DNA from 3 places in the Oxalicibacterium sp. genome. Region 2 is predicted to be linked to each of the others. Evidence: predicted binding sites of a transcription regulator. Region 2 holds the regulator's gene; each other region holds the start of a gene.
What was found. The regulator LexA, encoded in region 2, represses DNA repair genes until DNA is damaged. The targets are predictions, from matches to a motif close to ACTGTATNNNNATACAGT.
Positions count from the first base shown of each region.

Region 1: recA (recombinase RecA) is a predicted target of LexA. The motif match lies at 3,501-3,518, and genes of this name have one in related genera.
Region 3: imuA (translesion DNA synthesis-associated protein ImuA) is a predicted target of LexA. The motif match lies at 1,883-1,900, and genes of this name have one in related genera.

Region 1 is NZ_JBMQZD010000003.1:33,864-39,418, reverse strand. Features, by position in the region: gene ACO1VH_RS05320 (sodium:solute symporter family protein) at 1-174, opposite strand, end outside; gene ACO1VH_RS05315 (DUF4212 domain-containing protein) at 158-484, opposite strand; gene ACO1VH_RS05310 (sensor histidine kinase N-terminal domain-containing protein) at 481-2,007, opposite strand; gene ACO1VH_RS05305 (response regulator) at 2,015-2,701, opposite strand; gene ACO1VH_RS05300 (hypothetical protein) at 2,905-3,117, opposite strand; gene recA (recombinase RecA) at 3,580-4,683, shown strand; gene recX (recombination regulator RecX) at 4,796-5,251, shown strand; gene ACO1VH_RS05285 (histone deacetylase family protein) at 5,401-5,555, opposite strand, start outside.
Region 2 is NZ_JBMQZD010000001.1:400,679-406,233, reverse strand. Features, by position in the region: gene ACO1VH_RS02060 (DEAD/DEAH box helicase) at 1-367, opposite strand, end outside; gene ACO1VH_RS02055 (inositol monophosphatase family protein) at 535-1,326, opposite strand; gene ACO1VH_RS02050 (RNA methyltransferase) at 1,481-2,242, shown strand; gene lexA (transcriptional repressor LexA) at 2,302-2,955, opposite strand; gene rpsF (30S ribosomal protein S6) at 3,190-3,558, shown strand; gene priB (primosomal replication protein N) at 3,604-3,897, shown strand; gene rpsR (30S ribosomal protein S18) at 3,913-4,197, shown strand; gene rplI (50S ribosomal protein L9) at 4,224-4,676, shown strand; gene ACO1VH_RS02020 (replicative DNA helicase) at 4,777-5,555, shown strand, end outside.
Region 3 is NZ_JBMQZD010000004.1:510,065-515,619, forward strand. Features, by position in the region: gene ACO1VH_RS08845 (ABC transporter permease) at 1-333, shown strand, start outside; gene ACO1VH_RS08850 (energy-coupling factor ABC transporter ATP-binding protein) at 359-1,042, shown strand; gene imuA (translesion DNA synthesis-associated protein ImuA) at 1,080-1,829, opposite strand; gene ACO1VH_RS08860 (BON domain-containing protein) at 2,146-2,463, opposite strand; gene ACO1VH_RS08865 (SDR family NAD(P)-dependent oxidoreductase) at 2,845-3,633, shown strand; gene ACO1VH_RS08870 (PPC domain-containing DNA-binding protein) at 3,660-4,100, opposite strand; gene ACO1VH_RS08875 (DUF2970 domain-containing protein) at 4,263-4,442, opposite strand; gene hisC (histidinol-phosphate transaminase) at 4,590-5,555, opposite strand, start outside.

The sequences.
Region 1 (5,555 bases), on a different contig from region 2:
GCCGATGGCGGCATAGATGACGATCGTCGAAAACATGAAGACGTAGCCGATCCACACGCGCGGAAAACCTTCGTGTTCGAGGATGGCGACTGCGAACAGGAACAGCACGAAGCCGAGCGTGTACCAGCCGTAATAGCGCAGCAGGCGGCGGAAGTATTTATCGTTGTTGTTCATGTTCGTCGCGATGATGGCGGTCGAGTCGGCGCATGCAGAGCGCGTAGATGCCGATGAGCGTCACGTAGATCAGGATGCTGCCCTGGGCTGCCATGAAGAACGAGATCGGCCAGCCGAACAGCGTGTAATGGGCCAGCTGGCGCGCGAAGAAGATGGCGATGAAAGTGACGACGAACCAGATCAGCAGCAGCACGAGTGTCAGGTGCGACGTGCGGCGCCAGTAGCGTGCATGCAAGAAATCAGGATCGCGATCGGCACGGCCGTCGGGATTGTCACGGATGTCACTGACGCCGCGAGTATCGTCTGTCATGGCATGTCGTCCGTTTCGGCGGCCGCATCGTGCAGCGGCAGGATCACGCGCATCAGGCAGCCTGGTAGTTTTGCGCCGGCGCAGCGCGGATTGTCGAGGATGACGATGTCGGCCTGATGCTGCAGCGCGATCTCGCGCACGATCGCCAGTCCCAGTCCGCTGCCTTCGACGCTGGTGCCGAGGATGCGGTAGAAGCGCTCGAAGATGTGTTCGCGTTCGTGCGGCGCAATGCCGGGGCCGGTGTCTTCGACTTCGAAGATGGCCCGCATGTCGTCCGTCCGCACACGTACGGTGGCGTGGCCGCCGGCGGGCGTGTAGTTCAGCGCGTTGTCGATCAGATTGTTCAGCAATTCTCGCAGCATCGTGCGGTCGCCGTTGACGACGATCGCTTCGGATGGGCCTTCGTAGCCGAGATCGATACGCCGCGCGAAAGAGGCCTGTATCCAGTCCTGTACGGTTTCGCGCGCCAGCTCCGCCAGGTCGAGCGGCAACTTCGGTTGTCGTTGTTGCGCTTGCGGACCCTGGTTTTCCACGCGCGCCAGCGCCAGCAGCTGGTTGATCATGCGGGTGGCGGAGCGCGAGCTTTTCGCCAGCTGCTCCAGCGATTTGTGGATTTCGACCTGATCGTCCTGGCGCAGCGCCAGTTCGGACTGCATGCGCATGCCGGCCAGCGGCGTCTTCATCTGGTGCGCGGCATCGGCGATGAAACGCTTCTGCATGCGGATGCTGTGCGACAGCCGCGCCAGCAGTTCGTTGAAGGAGCCGACCAGCGGCAGGATTTCCTCCGGCACGTGGCCGGAATCGATGGGGCTCAGGTCGTCAGGCCGGCGTTCGTGAATACGCTGCTGCAGTTCCGCCAGCGGCCGCAGACCGCGCGTCAGCGCGAACCAGACGAGGATCAGCGCCACCGGCAGGATGATGAATTCCGGCACGATCACGCCCTTGATGATCTGATTAACCAGTTGCGAACGCTTGTCCAGCGTCTCGCCGACCTGCACCAGCGCCAGTCGCGGCTCCAGGCTCAACTGCGGTTCGACGCGTGTCTTGTGCAGATCGACATAGGTGTAGGCGATGCGCACTTCAGTATTGCGGATGAAGTCGTTGCGGAATTGAGTGGACCACGGCGGCGGCGTTTCGGCGTCTTTCGGCAGCGGCATTTCCGGATCACCGTCGACCACGGCGCTGTGCGCATCGCGAATCTGGAAATAGACGTTGTCGATATCGTCGGCGTGCAGGATGTCGCGTGCCGAGCTGCTCAGGCGCGTGATGACGCGGCCGTCCTGTTCCTTGATCTGCTGGGCGACGGCGGTCAGCTTGTCTTCCAGCGCGCGGTCGAACGGCTCGTTGGCGATCGAGCGGGCGACGACGTAGGTGATGGCGATGCTGAGCGGCCACAGTAACAGCAGCGGTACCAGCATCCAGTCGAGGATTTCGCCGAACAGCGAGCGCTGCGTGCGGCCGCGGGACGATGCCGATGATGCGTCTGCATCAGCTGTCGTCGCCTCCGTGCGGGTTTCTGGCATGGGCGGATCAGGCCGGCGGTGCGGGTTCGGAGAATTTTTCGAGGCAATAGCCGAGGCCGCGCACGGTGGCGATGCGCAGCCCGCCGACTTCGATCTTCTTGCGCAGGCGATGCACGTAAACCTCGATGGCGTTGTTGCTGACTTCTTCGCTCCATTCGCACAGGTGGTCGACCAGCTGTTCCTTGGATACCAGACGGCCGCTGCGTTGCAGCAGCACTTCCAGCAGACCGAGTTCGCGCGCTGACAGATCCAGCATCTGATCGTTGATATAGGCGATGCGGCCGACCTGATCATAGGACAGCGGGCCGTGACGGATCACCGTCGGTCCGCCGCCGGCGCCGCGTCGCGTCAGGGCGCGCACGCGCGCTTCCAGTTCGGAAAGGTCGAACGGCTTGGCCATGAAATCGTCGGCGCCCAGATCGAGGCCGCGCACGCGCTGCTCGATCGAATCGGCAGCGGTCAGGATCAGCACCGGCAAGTGCGAATTGCGGGCGCGCAGGCGTTGCAGCACTTCCAGCCCCGACAGTTTCGGCAGACCCAGATCGAGGATCAGCAGGTCGAAATCCTGCGTGGACAATACCGAATCGGCTTCCAGTCCGTTCTTGACGCAATCGGTGGCATAGCCGGACTGACGCAGGGAACGGGTCAGTCCATCGGCCAGAACGGCATCGTCTTCGGCAAGCAGGATTCGCATGGAGAGGGTGAGGAAAATGTTGCGTTGTAGTCTATTGGGTTTCGACAGGGGCGGCAACCGCGGGACGGCAGTCGTCCTTTTTCGGCAATGAAGGGCCGACAGCCGTCTACTGGCGCGACAGGTCGGCGTCATCTAGCACGCGAGGCAGCTAAACGAGCGAGCCAACAGTAATGAAGACGTGGTCCGCCGTGCGACGAACAGCCTCAGGGCTTTTTCGGATCCAGCACTTTTACCGTGCGCCAGCGAAAGTTGTCGTTATCCGCAGGTATCCATTGTCTGCACCAGAGATTGATGCATTCCTGCCCTTCGGTTCCCGGCGCGACCGCAAGGAAACTTTCCTCGTCGTAGTGCTGCACTTCAGATCGTTGCCAGGTCTGGCAGAACTTGCAGCGGATTTCTCCAAAACCCTTCTTCATCGCGTCGTCCGGCTATTACTGAAATGAACAAAATTGTCTGATATGCATAGTGCTATGTCCACTATGCATCGATCAGGATAAACGAGGCTATACCTCGTATTTCCCTAAATGGAATAACAGTACTACATCCAATTCACCGAAGAATCTCTGAATCATTTGATACGAAAACTAACGATTTTCAATCATCAGATGTCAGGTTGCAGTGAGCAACGTGGGAATTTGCTTCCATATGGTTACTGCATATTGGATGGAAAGAAGTGGCGGGTAGTAAAGGGACTCAACGATAGGTCGACGGAAATCGATAACGACCCCAGATAGTTCTTATGAGAAATATATTTATTCTTCCGAATTTGCCGAATCGTCAAAAGACGCTTGCACAAAGCACTGTTTTTTTATACAGTGCCGTCTGTGGCCCCGAACATCGTGTAGCCGACCACTCCAACTTACTGCCGAAAGACTTTCATGGACGACAAGAAACTCGCACAGAACGCTGAAAAGAGCAAAGCCCTGGCCGCCGCGCTGGCGCAAATCGAAAAGCAATTCGGTAAAGGCTCGGTCATGCGCATGGAAGATGGCGCCGTGGTCGAGGAGGTACAGGTCGTATCTACCGGTTCGCTGGGTCTGGATATCGCACTGGGCGTGGGCGGCCTGCCGCGCGGCCGTATCGTCGAGATCTACGGCCCGGAATCGTCCGGCAAGACCACGTTGACGCTGCAGACCATCGCCCAGATGCAGAAGCTCGGCGGCACCTGCGCCTTCATCGACGCCGAGCATGCGCTGGATGCCACCTACGCCAAGAAGCTCGGCATCAACATGTCCGACCTGCTGGGCTCGCAGCCGGATACCGGCGAACAGGCGCTGGAAATCTGCGACGCGCTGGTACGCTCCGGCGGTATCGATCTGGTAGTCATCGACTCGGTCGCCGCGCTGACGCCGAAGGCCGAAATCGAAGGCGACATGGGCGATTCGCTGCCGGGTCTGCAGGCACGACTGATGTCGCAGGCGCTGCGCAAGCTGACCGCCAGCATCAATCGCACCAACACGCTGGTCATCTTTATCAACCAGATCCGCATGAAGATCGGCGTCATGTTCGGCAATCCGGAAACCACGACCGGCGGTAACGCATTGAAATTCTACGCATCCGTCCGTCTCGATATTCGCCGTACCGGTTCCATCAAATCCGGCGACGAGGTGATTGGCAACGAAACCCGAGTCAAGGTCGTCAAGAACAAGATCGCGCCGCCGTTCCGTGAAGCGCATTTCGACATCCTGTACGGAGAAGGCACGTCGCGCGAAGGCGAGATTCTCGATCTGGGCGCCGACAACAAGGTCGTCGAGAAATCCGGCGCCTGGTACAGCTATGGCAGCGACCGTATCGGCCAGGGCAAGGACAATGCGCGCAATTATCTGAAGGAGCATCCGGAACTGGCGCGCGAAATCGAGAACAAGGTGCGCGCTTCGCTCGGCGTGCCTGAACTGCCTGCCGTCAAATCCGACAAGTCCGATGAAGCGCCGGTGAAAAAAGCCGTCGCTGCGAAGGAAAAGGAACTGAAGGAAGTCGAGTAAGACAGGTGTGGCGTTCGGCTGACGATATTGCCGTCGGCCGAATCGTTCGTACCGAGCCGACTTATTCCGCTGCCGATCTTTCTCCCAGCTTCTTCAAGCGCCCGCGTTTTCCATGGCTAAACTACAAATCAGCCTGAAAGCCCGGGCGCTTCGTTATCTGTCGGCACGCGAACACAGCAGGCTGGAATTAGGGCGCAAGCTGGCGCGCTATGCGCAGGAAGGCGATGACGTCGAAGCGCTGCTGGATGCGTTGGAAGCGGCTAAGCTGTTGTCGCAGGAACGTTTTTCCGAATCGCTGGTACGCCGTCGCGCAACGCGTTTCGGCAACAGCCGCATTCTTTCCGAACTCAAGAGCCACGGCATTGCCGTCGATGCGGTAGCCGGCATCAAGGCCGATCTGGAACAGGACGAATCCGCGCGCGCGCGCGAAGTGTGGAAACGAAAGTTCGGTACCTTGCCGCAAAATGCCGATGAGCGTGCGAAGCAGATGCGATTTTTGATGCAGCGCGGGTTTTCCAGCCGGGCGATCCGGGATGCGTTGCGAGGAGACGTCGACGATGACGAGTGATCGTAGGCTGGCACGATGAATGCAGGGAAAAACTGAAAGCTTGAACAGGATTTAAAAAGATTGAAAAGAAAAGGGCGAGGAATTCCTCGCCCTTTTTCTTTTCTTTATGGATGCCGCCTGTTTGTACGAAGCGGCGTTTGTTTTTCGTCTCAGTGATTCATCAACGCCTTCACATGCACGGCCGTGCTGGAAGCCAGGCCTTCGAGGCTGTAGCCGCCTTCCAGAATGGAAACGATACGGCCATCGCACACTTCGTCGGCAATCTTCATCAGTTCGCGCGTGATCCAGTGGTAATCGTCATCCT
Region 2 (5,555 bases):
TGATCTGCGGATTGATGCCGACGCCACCGAAGATGACGGCCGACGACAGGTTCGTGTACTTGCCGTAGGCGCGCACGCTTTCCTCGACCTGTGCGGCGAGTTCGCGGGTCGGCGTCAGCACCAGCGCGCGGATGGCGCGTGGCGACGTGCGTGTCTTATGCGGCGTGCCGCTGGTTGCGAGACGATGCAGTACGGGCAGCGTGAAGCCGGCGGTCTTGCCGGTGCCGGTCTGTGCGCCGGCCAGCAAGTCGCCGCCGGTCAGCACGGCGGGGATCGCCTGCGCCTGAATGGGAGTGGGAGCGTTGTAACCTTGTTCGGTCACGGCACGAACAATGCCTTCGGCCAGGCCGAGGTCGGAAAATGACATGTGAAACTCGATGAAAAAAGTGATCGGCCTGTCGCCGCGTGGCGCCAGTCGCAGGCAAACGGATTCGGTGTTGGGAGCGTCGTTATGGACGGCGGCAGAGGACTGGTGCGATGCCGCGTGGCTGCAGTATAGCAGCGCTGCCTGCGCAGCGCCGCTATTTGCGATGTTTATTTGTATGGAGCGAGCAGGGAAACCATCTGCGCGAAGATTTTTGGCGAACCGGCAATGATGTCGCCCTTGTACAGATAGTCGGATTCGCCGGTGAAATCGCCCATGATACCGCCCGCTTCGGTAACCAGCAGCGAACCTGCGGCGATGTCCCACGGCTTCAGGCCTTTTTCGAAGAAGCCGTCGAAACGGCCGGCCGCCACGTAGGCCAGATCCAGTGCAGCCGAACCGGGGCGGCGCAGGCCGGCGGAATTCTTGATGATGGCCTTGAACATCTCGATGTATTCGTCGAGGCGACGCATGTCGCGGAACGGGAAGCCGGTGCCGAGCAATGCTTCGGACAGTTTGTCGCGCTTGGAGACGCGGATGCGCTTCTCGTTCAGGAAGGCACCGCCGCCCTTGCTTGCGGTGAAGAGGTCGTTGCGTGTCGGATCGTAGACGACGGCCTGCGTGATCTGGCCTTTCTGTTGCAGTGCGATCGATACGCAGTATTGCGGAAAGCCGTGGATGAAGTTGGTGGTGCCGTCGAGCGGATCGATGATCCAGACATTTTCGGATTCGTCGTGCAGGTTGGCCGATGCGCCGGATTCTTCGGCGAGCACGGCATGATCGGGGTACGCGTTCAACAGAATCTCGACAATCGCCTGTTCGGCGGCGCGATCGACTTCGGTGACGAAGTCGTTGTGTCCCTTGTCGGTGACCTTCACGCGATCCAGGTCGAAGGAGGCGCGGTTGATGACGGCGGCGGCGCGACGCGCGGCCTTAACCGCCGTATTGAGCATGGGGTGCATAGGGATTCCGTTAAAATGGCGGCGCTTCGCCTGTACGAACGCGCTACCCGATTCGAATTAATGAGCGATGCGGCATAAAGGGCTGGTCGAGTGTGCGAAAAATCGCACAAGGCCATCGTTCCAGCCGGATTGCCGCGCAATGCCGCTATTTTAAATGAACCAGCCGCAAACCGACACGCCTCTTTTCAAACGCCTGCGCTTCGTGCTGGTGGAAACCAGCCATCCGGGCAATATCGGCGCCGCCGCGCGCGCGATGAAGACGATGGGATTTGCCGAGATGGTGCTGGTCAATCCGCGCGACATGGCATTTGCACAAAACGAGGAAGCCATTGCCTTTGCCAGCGGTGCGCTGGATGTGCTGAATGCCGCGCGCGTCGTTACGTCGATCGACGAGGCCTTGCAGGGGGTGCATTTTGCTGCGGCGCTATCGGCGCGGCTGCGCGAATATTCGCCCCCCATCCTGTCGCCTCGTACGGCATCTGCAACGATGTCGGCTATCGAGGCGCCGGTGGCGCTGGTGTTCGGTAACGAGCGCTACGGTCTGCCGAACGAAATCGTCGAGAAGTGCAATGCGCTGATCAACATTCCGGCCAACCCTGAATACGCTTCGTTGAATCTGGCACAGGCGGTGCAATTGCTGGCTTACGAATGCCGCATGGCTGCATCGGGAGAGAATCTGACGGAAGCCGGTATCGGCTTCCAGGGTGAGCCGGCGAGCGCAGAGCAGGTCGAAGGCATGTTTGCGCATCTGGAGCAGGCACTGATGGAGATCGACTTCCTCGATCCGCAGAATCCGAAGAAACTGATGCCGCGCCTGAAACGCCTGTTCGCGCGTACGCAGCTGGAGACGGAAGAGGTCAACATCCTGCGCGGCATTGCGCGCCAGATCATCGAAAGGCGGCGCCGGCTGGATTGATGCTGGCGCAGCGTATCGGTGGCTGCGCCAACGAAGATTTCAGCGAATGCTTCGGCGATTTAGTGCCAGGAGCGCACCAGACCCACCGCCAATCCTTCCAGTGCGAAATCGTCGCCATCGCCGACACGAATGACCTTGAAGTCCGGATTTTCCGGCAGCAGTTCGATCGCCGAACCGGTCTTGCGATAGCGCTTGACCGTTACGTCGTCGCCGATGCGGGCGACCACGATCTGGCCGTTGCGCGCCTGATCGGTTTTCTTCACTGCCAGCAGGTCGCCATCCAGGATGCCGACGTCGCGCATCGACATGCCGCGCACTTTCAGCAGGTAGTCCGGCTTGACCGGGAACATCGACGGATCGACGTTGTACGTCTGTTCCACGTGTTCCTGCGCCAGAATGGGGGAACCGGCGGCGACGCGGCCGACCAGCGGCAGGCTCAACTGCATCAGTGCAGGATGCGGCAGTGCCATCTGCGACGGCGCCTCGCGTTCGTTCGATCCGCTGTCGCGCAAACGGATGCCGCGCGAGGTGCCGGGCGAGATTTCGATCGCGCCCTTGCGGGCCAGTGCCTGCAGATGTTCTTCCGCCGCGTTGGCAGAACGGAAACCAAGTTCGGCGGCGATTTCCGCGCGCGTGGGCGGAAAACCGGTGTTTTCGATCGCGTCGCGAATCAGGTTGAGGATTTGTTCCTGGCGGGCGGTAAGCTTGATCATGGCGGCTTGTGCTGTGAATGCAGACAGTATGGGATTTTATACAGTATTTGCATCAATGCAAGCGCCATGTGCCAGGCGCCTCGTCGCATGTGGCCGAAACGGCAGTGGGCATGGCCCTAAATGCTTGAATGAATTGAATTTTCGCCGGATTCGCGGTATAGTTGCGGGCTTTTCCTCTTCCCACACTCGTCTGACGCCGGGGTGGGCGTTTAATCAAGTCCATAAGGAGCTTACATGCGTCACTATGAAATCGTATTCATCGTGCATCCCGATCAGAGCGAGCAAGTGCCTGCAATGATCGAGCGCTACAAGGGTATCGTCACTGCACGCGGCGGCGTTATCCATCGCGTGGAAGACTGGGGTCGTCGTCAAATGGCCTACATGATCCAGAAACTGGCGAAAGCACACTACGTCTGCCTGAACATCGAATGTGACAGCGAAACGCTGGCTGAAATCGAAACCGGCTTCAAGTTCAACGATGCCGTTCTGCGTCATCTGACCGTGAAGATGAAGAAGGCCGAAACCGCACCTTCGCCGATGATGAAGGCCGTGCAGAAGGAAGACGCTGCCAAGAGCCATCGCAACGAGGCGCCTGCTGCCTAAGTCCTGGCGTACCGGGAGTGTGAATCAGGTTTTTGAAGCCGTTTCGTGAACCAGTTTCAATTTGTTGCCACCATCGCCGAGCGCGAAATTCTGCGTTACACGCCGGCAGGCGTACCGATAGTGGAAGCAAGATTGCTGCACAGTTCGCAGCAAATTGAAGCGGGAACCCCCAGGTTGGTCGAGTTTGAAGTTGCCGCGATTGCCGCGGGCGAGATTTCGGGCAGATTCAACCAGGCCGAACTGGGCGGGACATTCAGATTCACAGGTTTTCTGGCACGCAAGGGACGCAACGGCAAAAGCCTTGTTTTCCATCTCACAGATTTCGAAAAACACATTTAGATACAGGAGCCAAAAATGGCATTCGGTAAAAAATTCGACAAGAACAAACTGAAAGAAAAACGCAAACAGCAGAACCCGCTGTTCAAACGCAAGAAGTTCTGCCGCTTCACCGCTGCAGGCGTCGAGCAGGTCGATTACAAAGACATCGACACGCTGAAGGATTTCGTTCAGGAAAACGGCAAGATCATGCCGGCACGCCTGACCGGCACCAAGGCAATCTACCAGCGCCAAGTGGATACGGCGATCAAGCGCGCACGTTTCCTCGCGCTGCTGCCGTACACCGATCTGCACAACGCCTAATCAACGACTGAATCAGGAGAAAAAACATGCAAGTCATTCTGTTGGAAAAAGTCGTTAATCTCGGCAACCTGGGCGAAGTCGTCAAAGTCAAGGACGGTTACGCACGCAACTTCCTGATCCCGCAACGCAAGGCACGCCGTGCAACGGCAGCTGCGCTGGCAGAGTTCGAAGTCAAGCGCGCCGAGCTGGAAAAGATCGCTGCAGAAAAACTGGCTGCTGCACAAGCGCAAGGCGAGAAGCTGTCCGGTCAATCGATCCAGATCGGCCAGAAAGCCGGTGTGGATGGCCGCCTGTTCGGTTCCGTCACTAACTTCGACATCGCGGAAGCGCTGGGCAAGCAAGGTTTCGGCGTCGAAAAAGCCAACATCCGCATGCCGCAAGGCCCGCTGAAGATGACCGGCGAGCACCCGGTTTCGGTAGCGCTGCACACCGACGTTGTCGTCGATATCACGATTTCCGTGGTCGGCGAACAGGCCTAAAAGCAACACTGCATTCGATGCAACAAAAAGCCGGGTTTTCCCGGCTTTTTTCTTGTCCGCTTCCTCTAAGCATCGGTCGCCAGCAGGTATAATGCGCGCCATGAATACGCCAGCCGATCCGCAGCTCGACTCCCTTCGTGTTCCGCCGCACTCCATCGAATCGGAACAATCGGTTCTGGGCGGTCTGCTGCTGGACAATGCGGCATGGGACCGTATCGCGGATTTCGTCAGTCAGGAAGATTTCTACCGCTACGATCACCGCATCATCTTCCAGCACATCGCCAAGCTGATCAACGGCTCGCGTCCGGCCGACGTCATCACCGTTTTCGAAGCGTTGACCAACAGCGGCAAGGCCGACGAGGTCGGTGGCGTCGCCTACCTGAACGCGCTGGCGCAGAACACACCGTCGGCAGCCAACATCCGGCGTTATGCCGAAATCGTGCGCGACCGCGCCGTGCTGCGCAAGCTGATCACCGTTTCCGACGAAATTTCCGGCGCCGCTTTCAATCCGCAGGGCAAGGAAGTCAAGCAGATGCTGGACGAGGCCGAATCCAAGATCTTCGCGATCGCGGAAGAGGGCGCGCGCGGCGCACAAGGCTTCCAGGAAATCCAGCCGCTGCTGACGCAGGTCGTCGAACGCATCGACGAACTCTACAACCGCGACAGCACCAGCGACATCACCGGCGTGCCGACCGGTTTCGCCGATCTCGACCGCATGACATCCGGCCTGCAGCCGGGCGATCTGGTCATTGTCGCCGGCCGTCCGTCGATGGGTAAAACGGCATTTTCGGTCAACATCGGCGAGAACGTCGCGATCGACAGCGGTCTGCCGGTCGCCGTGTTTTCGATGGAGATGGGCGGCACGCAGCTGGCGATGCG
Region 3 (5,555 bases), on a different contig from region 2:
GCCGATCCGCGGCTGGCGGAGACGGCCATCGTGCATGGCGCATCCCCGTGGCGTGTGATGCTTACGGTCTTGCATGAAGTACGTTTCGGCGTGATGGCGGCGGTCATCAACGGCTTCGGCCGGGTGATTTCGGAAGTCGGCTGCGCCATGATGGTCGGCGGGAATATCGCAGGCGAGACGCGCACGATCACGACTGCGATTGCGCTGGAAACCAGCAAGGGCGAGTTTGCGCAAGGCATTGCGCTCGGGATCGTGCTGATCGCAATCGCGCTGCTGATCAATGCGGGAATGCTGTTGCTTCAGGGCGATACGCGTCCTGCAAGAAACGCCTGATAAGGAATGCCTGATGGAGACATCGATGGAACTGTTCGGAATCCGGCATCTGCAGAAGAATTTTCACCGGCGGCGCCTGCTCGACATCGAAAACCTGTCGATCATGGCGTCGCGCGCCTATGTGCTGACGGGCGTGAACGGCTCAGGCAAGAGCACGCTGATGCGCATCCTGGCCGGTCTGGAGTCGGCCGATGTGGCCGATGTGTGTTTCATGGGGCAGTCGGTCAGCTTGTCGCCCTATCCGCGCGCGATGCGCGACGATGTTCTTTACGTGCATCAGCATCCGGTGATGTTTTCGACCAGTGTTGCCGACAATATCGGCTATGGACTCGCTGCGCGCGGCGTGCCGAAGAAGATCATCAAGGAAAAGGTCGAGGAAGCGATTGTCTGGGCCGGCATCACGCATCTTCGCAACAGCGTGCCGAACTACCTGTCAGGCGGTGAAAAGCAGCGCGTGGCGCTGGCGCGCGCGCGCGTGCTGTCGCCGAAGCTGCTGCTGCTGGACGAGCCGACCGCCAACCTCGATGGCGCCGCGCGTGAGCAGGTGATTTCGCTGATCCCCGCACTGGTCGCCGAAGGACACAGCATCATCATGGCCTGCCATGATCGCGACCTGATTGCGCTGCCCGGCGTACAGCGTCTGAAGATCCGCGATGGCCGCATGGAAGTCAGGCAGATCAATCTTCCCTTGCAGGGCAATCCCGATTAAACAGCCTGGCGGTTCAACGACTCGGCGACCTAGCGGCTCAGACGGATAAGGGCGTTTGAATCCCGCGCAGCGGCCGTAACGGGCGTACCACGGACATCAGCGGTTTGGCCGTTGCGCTTGCCATCGTTGCTGGCGTGCGCGTCGGCAGCGATCTCGCCATGATTTCCGGCAACGACAGCGGCAGGATCATCGGATCGAGATGCACCGGACCACGCCGCTTGATGATCTCGACCGACATCCGGCCTGCCGGCATCGGCTGGCAGAGCAGGCGCAGCGGTGCGGGAGAAGGCTGATTCTGTGCCGGCAGCGGACGAAACAGGAAAGTCGGTCCGTCGAAGCAGGCAGCGGCTTGCTGCAGGCGACGCAGATGGTCGTCACGCGCTTCCGGCAGCCAGCACAGCAGCCCACCTGCATTCTTCGTCTTCAGCAATTGTTCTACCGAAGCGAGCCGATCGGCAGGTTGCTCTGCCTCGATGGACAGGATGTGTCTGCTGTCGATGCCCAGTTCATGCAGCGCTGCCGCGAACGGGATATAGGAGGGTGCCAGTACCACCAATTTCTTGCCTGCATGAACGATGCGTATCAGTGCTGGTGCCAGCAGGCGCAGTTCACCGCTGTCAGGATGGGCGAGCAGTAGTTCGGTCATCGTACCGGTCGGCCAGCCGCCGTTAGGGAGACTGCGGTCCAGCGAAGGATGGCCGGAGCCGATGGAAGCGGAACGGGACGACAACGGCGTCGACGATGCGCCCAATGAGCTAAACGGGATAGCGGACGGGACTGCAGCCATGGGACCTCCTGAGTGGTTGACGAAGTGCGGCAGCGCCGCGACAACGCAAATATACTGTATGTTTATACAGTATTGGAAGAGGCTGCATGATGGATGTGGCAATTTTGCCGCATTTCGCTCTGAAGGCCCGTCCGGCGTTCGCTAGACGATAGGCAAGCTATACAGCTCCAGGGAAGGAAGAGCGCGGGAGCGCAAGAATGCGGATAAGGGCGTGAATGCGAGCCATTCTCCCAAGAGAAACAGCCCTGTCATGGCACAAGGCCGACGGGGCTGTTTCTTTCTGATGGCTTCTTATGAAGCCGTTCTGCAAAGCCGGTTATTTGGACGGCTTGATCTGCAGATTGTTTTTGACGTCTTTCACGCCTTCGACGCTTTTTGCCGACTGAACGGCAGCAGCGGCCTGGTCGCGATTGTCGACGAAGCCGGCCAGCGATACGACGCCGCGATAGGTGTCGACGTTAATGGCAGCCGCCTTGCTGATGCCCTGATTCTGGGCGATCTCGTTCTTGACCTTGCTGGTCAGTGTCGCATCGTCGAAGGTCTGTCCGGTACTGCGCGAGGTCGCGGTAGATGAGCATGCAGCGGTAAAGGCAGCAAAGGTCAGCGTCAGCAGGATGGTCATCAGTTTTTTCATGGCGTTACTCCTTGTTTTTGGAATGAAGAAGGATTGCCGCACGGTATGCAATGCATGCCGGAACAGATGCGGCAACGCGATGGCTTCCGATATGTATGAGGCATTTACCGTGCCAGTCATCGTGTTTTCATCTGAAAGCCTTGTACTGCAATGCTTTGCGGCCTGAAACGAGATTTCTTCAGGCCGTTTTTCGGGGATGAATAGAGAGAAAAGAAGCGAACGCGCCGGTATTTTTTACAAACGCATGACGCCGTCGTTTCAAGACCTGCGGCATCGTTGTCGTCGATGTCCTACACTGCGTGCAGGAACGCACGAAGCTGTCGTTGTCCGCGTGCAGTGCTCCCTGCCTCATGCTTCCAATTTCATCACTGGAGAACATTCATGGATCTGCATCTGAAGAACAAGCTCGCTCTGGTATCAGGATCGACGAAGGGAATCGGTTATGCGATTGCGGCAGGACTGGCGCGTGAAGGTGCGCGCGTGATCATCAATGGGCGCACCTCGCAATCGGTTGATCAGGCACTGGCGGCATTGCGCAAGGAAGTACCCGATGCGCAAGTGGAAGGTTACGCGGGCGACCTATCGGATGCTGCGCGGATCGACGAACTGGTGCGGCGTCATCCGGCTGTGGACGTGCTGGTCAACAATCTCGGCATTTTCGACCCCAAGCCGTTCGAAGAAATTCCGGATGAAGACTGGCAGCGCTTCTTCGATGTCAACGTGATGTCGGGCGTGCGTCTGTCGCGCGCCTATCTGCCGCGCATGAAGACGCGCGACTGGGGACGCATCGTTTTCATCAGCAGCGAAAGCGGCGTGCAGATTCCGGTCGAGATGATCCATTACGGCGTGACGAAGACTGCGCAGATCAGTCTCGCGCGCGGCCTGGCGGAAAGCTGTGCGGGCACCGGCGTGACTGTCAATTCGGTGCTGCCGGGACCGACGAAATCGGAAGGCGTATCCGACTTCGTGCACAAACTGTCCGGCGACAAGCCGTTCGATGTCATCGAAAAGGAGTTCTTCCAGACGGTACGGCCGACCTCGTTGCTGAAGCGCTTCACGACGACCGAAGAAGTCGCGAACATGGTGGTCTACGTCTGTTCGGAAGCCTCTTCGGCTACCAACGGTGCAGCGCTGCGTGTGGATGGCGGTGTGGTGCGCTCGGCATTCTGATGCATGCGCCGGCCTGCCGGCAATGTTCATTCCCTGTCTACATTGATCAGCGCCAGGCCACTTTCCGCATCGTAGCTGCGCTTGAGCCAGCCTGGCGATTCCGTCAGCAGGATTTCCAGTGTGGGGCGCACGTAGGCCGCCAGCAGATGGCCGCCGTGCGCGCTGCCGTCACGCATGCCGACGACGACGTGCGCATGAATTTTCGGTTCGCCATCCTGCAGCGCGATATCGCCGATCAGCGACAGCACCTCGACCTGCTCGTTAATCGGGATGTTTTCGTAATCCTTGCTTTCCCAGTTGAAATAACCGAGCGTGGCACTGCTGAAGGCGCCGATCGCCGTAAAGCGGCTGGCATCCAGCTTGTTTTCCCGTGCGAAACGCTGCAACTGTGAAACGGCTTCCTCGCCGCTTTCCAGTATCAGTGCGTAGGTTTTCTCTGAACCGTCATTGATGAGCTTGGCGCGCATGGCAATCCTTTCCTGTCCGTGATGGAGATTCGAGAGAATTGTCCGGCTTTCGTTCCTGCCATTGAGCAGGATCATTGCGCAGGATTCATGCAGGTGGCGAAGCCGCCTGATGAATCGGGAAGAGGCAGTCCGAGGATTGCTGCCGCCGCGATGCCTAGTTTCTTATTTGAGCGCGAACGAAACGGCCAGCAGCAGAAGGGCGATGAAGAGAGCAACGCCGACCAGCGCCGCCACGATCACGTAGACCGGATTCAACCCGGTTACGTCGCGCTCGTAATCGGAACGGCGGCGCAGTCCGATGAAGGACCAGAACACCGCGCCCAGCGTTTCGAAGAAGGACATCTTCCGGGCGGGCGCTTCTTTCGATTGTTCGTCGTCTCCGTGCATCGCATCCTCGCTGGTTGTGATGTTGCGATTATAGCGATGGCGTGTGGACTGCCATCGTTTTCATCAAGACGCGGTTATCGTCGCATCCAATGGTCGAGCTGATCAGAAGCGTGACGTCAGCATTTCCAGGGTTTGCACCAGCAGTCTGCATTCGTCCGGATTGCCGATGCTGATGCGCAGATACTGGTCGATGCGCGGATGCTTGAAATGCCGCACGATGATCGCACGGTCGCGCAGTCCGGCAGCCAGTTGCTCTGCCGGAATCGTCGGGTGGCGCGCGAAAATGAAATTCGTGCAGGACGGCAGTACCGTAAAGCCGAGCTGCTGCAGCTCCTGTGCCATCTGTTCGCGGCTGTCGATGATGGCTTGCACCTTTTCACGGAAATACGCATCGTCACCGTAGCTGGCGACGGCTCCGGCCACCGCAAGACGATCCATCGGATAGGAATTGAAGCTGTTCTTCACGCGCTCCATGCCTTCGATCAGGGTGGCATTGCCCATCGCAAAACCGACGCGCAGGCCGGCCAGCGAGCGTGACTTCGAGAATGTGCGCACGACCAGCAGGTTCGAATATTTGCGGATCAGCGGCAGCGCGGTCTCGCCGCCGAAATCGACATAGGCTTCGTCGACGACGACCACGGCATTCGGTTGCGCGATCAGCAGTTCCTCGATCTTCGACAGCGGCAGCGGGATACCGGTCGGGGCGTTCGGATTCGGGAAGATGATGCCGCCGCATTCGCGTTTGACGTAATCGGCGATGTCGATCTCCATCGCATCGTTCAGCGGCACTTCTTCGTAGTCGATGTCGCACAACCTGGCATAGACCGGATAGAAGCTGTACGTAATGTCCGGAAACAGCAAAGGTGCGGAATGCTTGAGCAGCGCCATGAAGGCGAAGGCCAGTACTTCGTCGGAGCCGTTGCCGACAAAGATTTCGTTCGGTTGCACGTCGTGATAATCGGCCAGCGTCTGCTTCAGTACACTGGAATCCGGGTCCGGATACAGGCGCAGCGCATCGGCGCTGACGTCGTGCATCGCCTGCATCACGGCGGGCGACGGCGGGTAGGG